One region of the Streptomyces sp. NPDC014006 genome, then DNA from elsewhere that is predicted to be linked to it. Evidence: riboswitches for the same ligand, from Rfam matches in the RefSeq annotation. Region 1 holds a riboswitch; each other region holds the start of a gene.
The links. A riboswitch is a leader RNA that binds a small molecule or an ion and turns the genes downstream of it on or off. The one in region 1 is predicted to bind thiamine pyrophosphate.
Positions count from the first base shown of each region.

Region 2: it holds a riboswitch for thiamine pyrophosphate, as region 1 does, so the genes downstream of both, ACF1GV_RS33635 (thiamine ABC transporter substrate binding subunit) here and thiC (phosphomethylpyrimidine synthase ThiC) in region 1, are expected to answer to the same signal.
Region 3: it holds a riboswitch for thiamine pyrophosphate, as region 1 does, so the genes downstream of both, thiO (glycine oxidase ThiO) here and thiC (phosphomethylpyrimidine synthase ThiC) in region 1, are expected to answer to the same signal.

Region 1 covers NZ_JBICAJ010000003.1:493,113-496,786, reverse strand. The annotation lists gene ACF1GV_RS14500 (hypothetical protein) at 1-95, shown strand, start outside; gene thiC (phosphomethylpyrimidine synthase ThiC) at 353-2,137, opposite strand; TPP riboswitch at 2,130-2,307, opposite strand; gene ACF1GV_RS14490 (YibE/F family protein) at 2,379-3,674, shown strand, end outside.
Region 2 covers NZ_JBICAJ010000012.1:202,933-206,606, forward strand. The annotation lists gene ACF1GV_RS33625 (SRPBCC family protein) at 1-158, shown strand, start outside; gene rlmN (23S rRNA (adenine(2503)-C(2))-methyltransferase RlmN) at 255-1,361, shown strand; TPP riboswitch at 1,386-1,494, shown strand; gene ACF1GV_RS33635 (thiamine ABC transporter substrate binding subunit) at 1,569-2,657, shown strand; gene ACF1GV_RS33640 (ABC transporter permease) at 2,702-3,674, shown strand, end outside.
Region 3 covers NZ_JBICAJ010000001.1:1,029,177-1,032,850, reverse strand. The annotation lists gene ACF1GV_RS04755 (NAD(P)/FAD-dependent oxidoreductase) at 1-1,146, opposite strand, end outside; gene ACF1GV_RS04750 (hypothetical protein) at 1,179-1,550, opposite strand; TPP riboswitch at 1,603-1,716, shown strand; gene thiO (glycine oxidase ThiO) at 1,714-2,898, shown strand; gene thiS (sulfur carrier protein ThiS) at 2,895-3,095, shown strand; gene ACF1GV_RS04735 (thiazole synthase) at 3,099-3,674, shown strand, end outside.

The DNA of each region.
Region 1 (3,674 bases):
CCGACGACGGCCCCGCCGCCGGCCCGCGCCCGAGCTTCACGAGCCCCGACTTCAGCAGCCCGGACTTCGGCGGGCCGGAACACCAGCCGGAGTGAACCGCAGGTGCGCGCCCCGCACCGTCCATCAACAGGACGATCCGGGCGAGTGATCGGCGTCCTGGTCCTTCGGGACTTCTCGAGCCGACCCGGCGCAGGCACGTCCGGGATCCTGAAGTGCCCTACGCCCAGTGACTCTCGGCTCCGGTCATACGACTGATCACCTACGGCCACTGATCAGCACGTCGCCCAACGACTGGAGCCGGATGAGCGGTACTCCGTGCACGCCAGACACGGAGTACCGCCCGCGGCCCGCGTCAGTCCGCGATCGGCAGATACACGCGGTTGCCCGCCGCCGCGAACTCCCGCGACTTCTCGGCCATCCCGGCCTCGATCTCGGCCTTGCTGCCGCCGTGCTCACGGCGGATGTCCTGCGAGATCTTCATCGAGCAGAACTTCGGCCCGCACATCGAGCAGAAGTGTGCCGTCTTGGCCGGTTCGGCCGGCAGGGTCTCGTCGTGGAACTCCCGCGCCGTGTCCGGGTCCAGGGCGAGGTTGAACTGGTCCTCCCACCGGAACTCGAACCGGGCGTCGGACAGCGCGTCGTCCCACTCCTGCGCACCCGGGTGCCCCTTGGCGAGATCGGCCGCGTGAGCCGCGATCTTGTAGGTGATGACGCCGGTCTTGACGTCGTCCCGGTTGGGCAGGCCCAGGTGCTCCTTGGGCGTGACATAGCAGAGCATCGCCGTGCCCCACCAGGCGATCATCGCGGCGCCGATGCCGGAGGTGATGTGGTCGTACGCCGGCGCGACGTCCGTGGTCAGCGGGCCGAGCGTATAGAACGGAGCTTCATCGCAGATCTCCTGCTGAAGGTCGATGTTCTCCTTGATCTTGTGCATCGGGACGTGTCCCGGGCCCTCGATCATGGTCTGTACGTTGAAACGCTTGGCGATCGTGTTGAGTTCCCCGAGCGTGCGGAGCTCCGCGAACTGCGCCTCGTCGTTGGCGTCCGCGATGGAGCCGGGCCTGAGGCCGTCACCGAGGGAGTACGTCACGTCGTAGGCGGCGAGGATCTCGCACAGCTCCTCGAAGTGCTCGTACAGGAACGATTCCTTGTGGTGAGCGAGGCACCACGCGGCCATGATCGAGCCGCCGCGCGAGACGATGCCCGTCTTGCGGTTGGCGGTGAGCGGCACATACGCCAGGCGCACGCCCGCGTGGACCGTCATGTAGTCCACGCCCTGCTCGGCCTGCTCGATGACCGTGTCCTTGTAGATCTCCCAGGTCAGTTCCTCGGCCCTGCCGTCGACCTTCTCCAGTGCCTGGTAGAGCGGCACCGTGCCGATGGGGACGGGGGAGTTGCGCAGCACCCACTCACGGGTGGTGTGGATGTTGCGGCCCGTGGACAGGTCCATGACCGTGTCGGCGCCCCAACGGGTCGCCCACGTCATCTTCTCGACCTCCTCCTCGATGGAGGAAGTCACCGCGGAGTTGCCGATGTTGGCGTTGACCTTCACCAGGAACCGCTTGCCGATGATCATCGGCTCGATCTCCGGGTGGTTGACGTTGGCCGGCAGTACGGCGCGGCCCGCCGCGATCTCCTCGCGGACCACCTCGGGCGAGACGTTCTCCCGCAGGGCCACGAACTCCATCTCGGGCGTGATCTCGCCCCGGCGGGCGTACGCGAGCTGGGTGACCGCCTGGCCGTCACGGCCGCGACGGGGCTGGCGCGGACGTCCGGGGAAGACCGCGTCGAGGTTGCGCAGGCCTCCGCGCGGCGAGGTGTGCTTGACCCCGTCGTCCTCTGGACGGACGGGACGGCCCGCGTACTCCTCGGTGTCGCCGCGGGCGATGATCCAGTTCTCCCGGAGCGGTGACAGGCCCCTGCGCACGTCGGTGTCGACGAGCGGATCGGTATACGGGCCGGATGTGTCGTACAGCGTGACCGACTTCCCGTTGGTGAGGTGCACCTGACGGACCGGCACCCGCAGGTCGGGGCGCGAACCCTCGACGTATGCCTTGTGCCAGCCGATGGACTTTCCGGCCTCCTGAGCCGTTTCGCTCTGAACGGAGGCAGGCGTGCGTGCGTCCTTGTTGGTCATGAGACCTACTCCCTACGCCGGCATTACCCGGTAACAGGTTCGGCGGTCGACGCAGCGGTCACCGTCTGCCGACATTTCGTGTGGAACACCACATGTTCCACGTGAAACATCGCAAAGACGGAGGTCAGCGCCCTCTCAGCCCGGTGCTCCGAGCTCCCGCGTGTGCAAAGGTGCCTCCACGCTAGCGTCAATTCGGGCGCGGTGAACAGGGGGCCCCTGTCGTTCTTGCGATGATCGGTCGGTGACCACCACACACCAGCCCCCGTATCCGCCGTCCGAGCCGCCCCGCGGCCAGGGCCCGACAGGCCACGGCCAGGACGTCGAGGACGGGCATGAGCAGGGGCACGCATCAGGGTCCGGACACGGACACCGGCGCGCGTCCGGTGGCGGCCACGGGCACGGTGCCACCCATGCCGCGGGAGGCGGGCACGGTGCCCAGCACTCTGCGGGAGGCGGGCATGGGCACAGTCACAATCACGGGCCCGCTGCTCCTGTCTCCCGGCATCTGCGCAAGGTGATCGCGGCGATCCTCATCCCGTTCGCCGTGGCGGTGGTCGTCGGCCTTGGCGTGCTGTGGCCCGGGGGTGCCCCGTCCCACCAGCGCACCGGTGTCGGCTTCGACCGGCAGACCCAGCAGGCCACGGTCACCCAGGTGGTCGAGGTGAGCTGCAAGGCGGTCAACGCCTCCGGTGGCACGCCGACCGGCGACACATCCACCGCGGAGGGCTCCCCGGCCCAGCAACAGGCGTCGGGCGCCTGCAAGAAGGCCACCGTCCGGGTCGACTCGGGCAAGGACACGGGCCGGACGTTCACCGAGATCGTGCAGCCGGACCAGACGCGGCAGCTGCACCAGGGCGAGAAGGTCGTGGTCGCCTACGAGCCCTCGGCGCCGAGGGACCTGCAGTACTCGGTCACAGACGTCGACCGGCGCTTCCCGATGGCCCTGCTGGCCGGCATCTTCGCGCTCGCCGTCATCGTCGTCGGGCGGATGCGCGGGGTGATGGCGCTCGTCGCGCTGGCCATCAGCTTCATGGTGCTGAACTTCTTCATCCTGCCGGCGGTCCTGCAGGGCGAGAACCCGTTGGTCGTCGCCGTCGTGGGCTCCAGTGCGATCATGCTCATCGCCCTGTATCTGTGCCACGGGCTGTCGGCCCGGACGTCCGTGGCGGTGCTCGGCACCCTGATCTCCCTGCTGCTGATCGGCGTCCTCGGTTCGCTGTTCATCGGCTGGGCCGCGCTGACCGGCAACACGGACGACAACACCGGCCTGATCCACGGCCTGTACCCGTCCATCGACATGAGCGGTCTGCTGCTCGCCGGCGTCATCATCGGATCGCTGGGCGTGCTCGACGACGTGACGGTCACCCAGACCTCCGCCGTCTGGGAGCTGCACGAGGCCAACCCGTCGATGGGCTGGCGCGGGCTGTACCGGGCGGGCATCCGGATCGGCCGCGACCACATCGCATCAGTCGTCAACACCCTGGTCCTGGCCTACGCCGGTGCAGCGTTGCCGTTGCTGCTGCTCTTCTCCATCGCA
Region 2 (3,674 bases), on a different contig from region 1:
ACGAGGGCCGGCGCACCCGGCTGACCGTGGACCTCGACTTCGAGGGCCACGGCCTCGGCAAGGTCCTCATCCCCCTCGTCGTACGCCCCCAGGTCCGCAAGGAGTTCCCGCGCAACGAGCAGCTGCTCAAGCAGCACCTGGAGCACACGACGGCGTAGGGCTTGCCGAACCGCTGCCGCGCCCCTGACCGACGTAACGGGTGGCCGAACCGGCCGGGCGGGCCACCCGAGTCGATCTGCGACACTGGTACCACCATGCCCAAGCCCGGAGAACTTACTTTTGTCGCGCCGCGCGGAGCCAAGACGCCGCCGCGGCATCTTGCCGATCTTTCGCCTGCCGAGCGCAAGGCGGTCGTGGCCGAGATCGGGGAGAAGCCGTTTCGCGCCAAGCAACTGTCGCAGCACTACTTCGCGCGGTACGCGCACGAGCCGGAGCAGTGGACCGACATCCCCGCCGGGGCGCGTGACAGGCTGCGGGAGGCGCTGTTCCCCGAGCTGATGACCGTCGTGCGGCATCTGTCGACCGACGAGGGGACCACGCGCAAGACGCTGTGGCGGCTGTTCGACGGGACGCTCGTCGAGTCCGTGCTGATGCGGTATCCGGACCGGGTCACCATGTGCATCAGCTCGCAGGCCGGGTGTGGCATGAACTGCCCGTTCTGTGCGACCGGGCAGGCCGGGCTGGATCGCAATCTGTCCACCGCCGAGATCGTGCATCAGATCGTCGAGGGCATGCGGGCGCTCCGGGACGGGGAGATCCCCGGTGGGGCCTCCCGGCTGTCCAACATCGTCTTCATGGGCATGGGCGAGCCGCTCGCCAACTACAAGCGGGTCGTCGGGGCCATTCGCGCGCTCACCGATCCCGCGCCCGACGGCCTCGGGCTGTCGCAGCGCGGCATCACCGTGTCGACGGTCGGCCTCGTGCCCGCCATCCACCGGTTCGCCGACGAGGGCTTCAAGTGCCGGCTGGCGATCTCGCTGCACGCCCCGGACGACGAGCTGCGCGACACCCTCGTCCCCGTGAACACGCGGTGGAAGGTGCGCGAGGTGCTCGACGCCGGGTTCGAATACGTCGAGAAGAGCGGGCGGCGGCTGTCCATCGAGTACGCGCTGATCCGGGACATCAACGATCAGGCGTGGCGCGGGGACCGGCTGGGGCGGCTGCTCAAGGGCAAGCCCGTGCACGTCAATCTCATTCCGCTGAACCCGACGCCGGGGTCCAAGTGGACCGCCTCCCGGCCCGAGGACGAGAAGGCGTTCGTCGAGGCCATCGCCGCCCATGGTGTACCGGTGACGATCCGGGACACCCGTGGGCAGGAGATCGACGGGGCGTGTGGTCAGCTCGCCGCCACCGAGCGGTAATCTGACTGGCGTCAGTACATCTACATATTCCGACAGGGGAGCGCCACAGCGCTGAGAGTGCGGCGGACAGGGCCGCAGACCCTCCGAACCTCGCCCAGGTCATTCTGGGTAGGGAGATCGGTCATCACTCGAGCTGTTGCGCCCTGCCCGGGCCGTCGCGAGACGTCCCGGGCAGGGCCGCGTCTCTTCCTGGTCACTCCAGGAGGAATGTCAGTGAGCATCACCAAGAAGGCCACGGTCGTGGTGGTCGGCCTCGGCCTCGTCACGCTGTCCGCGTGCGGGTCGTCCGGCGGGAGCGAGAAGACCGCCGCCGAGTCCAAGACCGTCACGCTCGTCAGCCACGACTCGTGGGCCGTGTCCAAGAACGTCCTCGCGGACTTCGAGAAGCAGTCCGGGTACAAGGTCAAGGTCCTCCCCGGCGGCGACGCCGGGCAGGCCGTCAACAAGGCCATCCTCACCAAGGACAACCCGCAGGGCGACGTCTTCTTCGGCGTCGACAACACCCTGCTCTCCCGCGCCCTGGACAACGGCCTCTTCCAGCCGTACCAGGCCAAGGGGCTCGGCGCCATCGGCGCCCGGTACCAGCTGGACCAGGGCAAGCACCGGGTCACCCCGATCGACTTCGGCGACATCTGCGTCAACTACGACAAGAAGTACTTCGCCGACCACAAGCTGACCCCGCCGGCTTCCTTCGACGACCTGGTCAAGCCGGAGTACAAGAACCTCCTCGTCACGGAAAACGCGTCCACTTCCTCGCCCGGCCTCGGCTTCCTGCTCGGCACCGCCGCCAAGTACGGCGACGCCGGCTGGCAGGACTACTGGAAGAAGCTCAAGGCCAACGGCGTGAAGGTGGTCGACGGCTGGGAGCAGGCCTACGACCAGGAGTTCTCCGGCTCGTCCGGCGGCAAGAAGGCGCACGGCGACCGGCCGCTGGTCGTCTCGTACGCCTCCTCCCCGCCCGCCGAGGTCGTCTTCGCCAAGCCGCAGCCGAAGACCGCGCCGACCGGCGTCGCGGCCGGCACCTGCTTCCGGCAGATCGAGTTCGCCGGGCTGCTCAGCAACGCGAAGAACACCAAGGGCGGCAAGGCGCTGATCGACTTCCTGGTCTCCAAGGAGTTCCAGCAGGACATGCCGCTGAACATGTTCGTCTACCCGGTGCTCGACGGCGCCAAGGTGCCCGCCGAGTTCACCCGGTACGGCCCCGCGGCCAAGGACCCCGAGACCCTGGCGCCGGCCAAGATCGCCGACCACCGCGACCAGTGGGTCAAGCAGTGGACCTCACTCGTACTGAAGTAGCCCGGCGCCCGGACCGCGCGGGGAACGCGGCGCGGCTCGGCCTGATGGCCCTGCCCGTCGCGTTCTTCGCCGTGTTCTTCGCCTACCCCGTGGCCGCGATCGTCGCCCGCGGGCTCAAGGTCGACGGCGCCTGGCAGTTCGGGCGGCTCACCGACGTCCTCGGGCAGTCCGACATCCGGCACGTGCTGTGGTTCACCACCTGGCAGGCGCTGGTCTCCGCCGGGCTCACCCTGCTGCTCGGGCTGCCCGGCGCCTATGTCTTCGCCCGCTTCGACTTTCCCGGCAAGCGGCTGCTGCGGGCGGTGGTGACGGTGCCGTTCGTGCTGCCGACCGTCGTCGTCGGCACCGCCTTCCTCGCGCTGGTCGGCCGCGGGGGCCTGCTCGACCAGCTGTGGGGCGTACGGCTGGACACCACCGTGTGGGCGATCCTGCTCGCCCACGTCTTCTTCAACTACGCCGTCGTCGTGCGGACCGTCGGCGGACTGTGGGCGCAGCTCGACCCGCGCCAGGAGGACGCGGCGCGGATGCTCGGGGCGTCCCGCTTCACCGCCTGGCGCACGGTCACCCTGCCCGCGCTCGCGCCGGCGGTCGCGGCGGCCGCGCTGATGGTGTTCCTGTTCTGCTTCACCTCCTTCGGCATCGTCCAGATCCTCGGTGGCCCCGGCTTCTCCACCCTGGAGGTGGAGATCTACCGACAGACCGCCGACGTCTTCGACCTGTCCACCGCCGCCGTGCTGACGGTTGTCCAGTTCGTCGCGGTCGGCGCGATCCTCGCCGTACACGCCCGGACGGCACGGCGCCGGGAGAGCGCCCTGAAACTGGTGGACGCGGCGACGACGGCACGCCGGCCGCGCGGCGCCGGGCAGTGGGCGCTGCTCGGCGGGGTGCTGCTCACCATCGCCGTGCTGCTCGTGCTGCCGCCCGCGGTGCTGGTGCAGCGCTCCCTGGACGGCGGCCTCGGCTACTACCGGGCGCTGACCAGCCAGGACGGCAACACCTTCCTCGTCCCGCCGATCG
Region 3 (3,674 bases), on a different contig from region 1:
CAGGTCGCGCGGGCGGCCCACCGCCAGCAGGGCGATGAGCCGGCCCTCCCGCAGCCAGCACACCGTCCAGGCCGGACCGGAGGTGTCACCGCGCCACACGGTGCGGTCGGCAGCGGTGTGATGGCCGGCGTACTGGACGAAGCGGCCGAACTGCTCGGACCAGAAGTACGGCACCGGGTCGTACTCCGCGAGAGTGTCGCCGACGATGTTCGCGGCGACCGTGCGCGGCCCCTGGAGGGCGTTGTCCCAGTGGTGGACGAGCAGGCGTTCGCCGTAGCGGGCGGAGGGGAAGGAGGCGCAGTCGCCGACCGCGTACACGTCCGGCAGCGACGTGCGCAGCTGCGCGTCGGCCACCACCTCGCCCCGCGGTCCCAGCTCGACGCCGGAGCCGGCCAGCCAGCCGGTGGCGGGCCGTGCGCCGATGCCGACGACGACCGCGCCGGCGGGCAGCCGGGAGCCGTCGTCGAGGACCACCACGCCCGGCTCGACGCCCGCCACGCGCGCGTGCGTGCGCAACGCGACACCGGCGTCGGCGTACCACTCGGTCATGGGCGCGGCGACCTCGGCGGGCAGCGCCCCGGCGAGCGGGCGGCCGGCGGCCTCCACGACGGTGACCGCGCAGCCCGCCTCGCGCGCGGCCGTGGCGAACTCGGCGCCGATCCAGCCCGCGCCGACGACGACGATGTCGTGCTGCCGGGCGAGCACCGGGCGCAGCCGCTCGGCGTCGTCCAGGGTGCGCAGCAGGTGCACCCCGGGCACGCCCTCGGCACCGGGCAGGGTGATCGGTTCCGCGCCGGTGGCGAGCACGAGGACGTCGTAGCCGACCGGGCCGGCCTCGGTGTCCAGTTCGTGGTCGGCGGGGCGTACGCCCAGCACCTCGCAGCCGAGGCGCAGCTCGATGCCCAGCGCCTCGAAGTCCACGTCGAAGGCGGAGCCCTCGGCCGTGCCGAGCAGGACGGCCTTGGACAGCGGCGGCCGGTCGTAGGGCTGGTGGGGTTCGGCGCCGATCAGCGTGACGCTGCCGGTGAAGCCCTGTTCACGCAGGGCCACCGCGGTCTGCACCCCGGCCATGCCCGCGCCCACGACGACCACGCGCCGCGCCTGCGCCGCCGCCGAGGTGTCCCGTTGCTGCGTCTGCTCGCTCACCTGATCACCATAGACACCTGACACATCGTCAGTCAGCGGTCCTGTGCCGTGACCTGCTCCACACGCGCGGGCAGCTCCTCCACCACGCTGGTGCCGCTGCCCTCCTGGGACTCCCACTCCCAGGTCTCCTCCAGCCGCAGCCGCCCGTCCGGCAGCTCCGCGACCGTGGACACGCAGTGCCCGCCGGAGGTCGTCCCGTCCTGCTTGAGCTGCACGTACCGGAAGTCCAGCCGGTCTCCCTGCCGGGTGCCCACGAGATGCCCGCGCACCACGTCGCCGCCGGTGTACTCGGCCCAGATCTCGCCGCCGCGCTCGTGGTACGTGAAGCGGGTGCGCGTGCCCACCTGACCGGGCGCCTGATCGGCGACGGGGGCGAGGACGAGACCGTCGAGGGACCGGGCCATGACGGAAGGCTCCCTTACAGACACACAGCGGCACGGGCTAGGGTGGCCACCGTAAAGCACTCGCGGGAGCCCGGACGCACCGGGCTGAGAGGGAGGCTGGGACGGCCTCCGACCGTACGAACCTGATCCGGGTCATGCCGGCGAAGGGAGGGGCTGGACGCCCATGTCGCCTACGCGTACGTCAGACGTCCTCGTCATCGGGGGCGGGATCATCGGGCTGGTCACGGCCTGGCGGGCCGCGCAGAGGGGGTTCGCCACCGCGGTCGTGGACCCCGAGCCCGGCGGCGGAGCCGCGCAGGTGGCGGCCGGGATGCTGGCCGCCGTCACGGAACTGCACTACGGCGAGCAGACCCTGCTCGGCCTCAACCTGGCCTCGGCGCGCCGCTATCCGGACTTCGCGGCCGAACTCTCCGAGGCCACCGGCCACGACCTCGGCTACCGCCGCAGCGGCACGCTCGCCGTCGCCCTGGACGCCGACGACCGCGCCCACCTCAAGGAACTGCACGCCCTGCAGCGGCAGTCGGGCCTGGAGTCGCAGTGGCTGTCGGGCCGGGACTGCCGGCGCCTGGAGCCGATGCTCGCGCCGGGCGTGCGCGGTGGGCTGCGGGTCGACGGCGACCACCAGGTGGACCCACGACGGCTCGCGGCCGCGCTGGTCACCGCCTGCGAGCGGGCCGGGGTGGTGTTCCACCGGACCCGGGCCGAGCGGCTCGCGGTCGCGCGGGAGCGCGCGGAGGGCGTCGTCACGAGCGAGGGCGAGGAGTTGGGCGCGGGACAGGTCGTGCTCGCCGCCGGCAGTCTGAGCGGGCGCCTCGCGGGCGTGCCGGAGGCCGTGCTGCCGCCGGTGCGGCCGGTGAAGGGGCAGGTCCTCAGGCTGACCATGCCGAACCACCGGACGCCGTTTTTGAGCCGGACCGTGCGCGCCGTGGTGCGCGGCGGCGCGCTGTATCTGGTGCCCCGCGAGAACGGTGAGCTGGTCGTCGGCGCGACCAGCGAGGAGATGGGCTGGGACACGACCGTCACCGCGGGCGGCGTCTACGAACTGCTGCGCGACGCGCACGAGCTGGTGCCCGGCATCACCGAGCTGCCGCTGACGGAGACCCGGGCCGGACTGCGCCCCGGCTCCCCCGACAACGCGCCGCTGCTCGGCCCGACCGCGCTGGACGGGCTGCTGCTGGCCACCGGCCACCACCGCAACGGCGTCCTGCTCACCCCGGTCACCGGGGACGTGCTGGCCCACGCCCTGGTCACCGGCGAGCTGCCGGAGGAGGCCCGCCCCTTCACCCCGAAGCGCTTCTCCCCCGCCGCGCAGCAGCCTTCACGCACCCTCACGGAGCAGCCCGCATGAACATCTCGGTCAACGGCGAGCCCCGCCGTGTCGAGCCCGGCACGGCTCTCGACGCCGTCGTGCAGTCCCTGACCGCGGCCCCCTCCGGGGTGGCCGCCGCCCTCAACGAGACCGTCGTCCCGCGCACCCAGTGGTCCACCACGGCCCTCGCCGACGGCGACCGCGTCGAGGTCCTGACCGCCGTCCAGGGAGGCTGAAACATGGCTGACGACCCCCTCGTCCTCGGCGGTACGCCGCTCACCTCCCGTCTGATCATGGGCACCGGCGGTGCGCCCAGCCTGGAGGTGCTCGAGCGGGCGCTGGTCGCCTCCGGCACCGAGCTGACGACCGTCGCGATGCGGCGGGTCAACCCCGAGGTGCACGGCTCGGTGCTGTCGGTGCTGGACCGTCTGGGCATCCGGGTCCTGCCGAACACCGCCGGCTGCTTCACCGCCGGGGAGGCGGTGCTCACGGCCCGGCTGGCGCGGGAGGCGCTGGGCACGGACCTGGTCAAGCTGGAGGTGATCGCCGACGAGCGCACGCTGCTGCCGGACCCGATCGAGCTGCTGGACGCGGCGGAGACGCTGGTCGACGACGGGTTCACGGTGCTGCCGTACACCAACGACGACCCGGTGCTCGCGCGGAAGCTTCAGGACGTCGGCTGTGCGGCGATCATGCCGCTGGGCTCGCCCATCGGTTCCGGTCTCGGCATCCGCAACCCGCACAACTTCCAGCTGATCGTCGAGGACGCGCGCGTGCCGGTGATCCTGGACGCGGGGGCGGGCACGGCGTCGGAC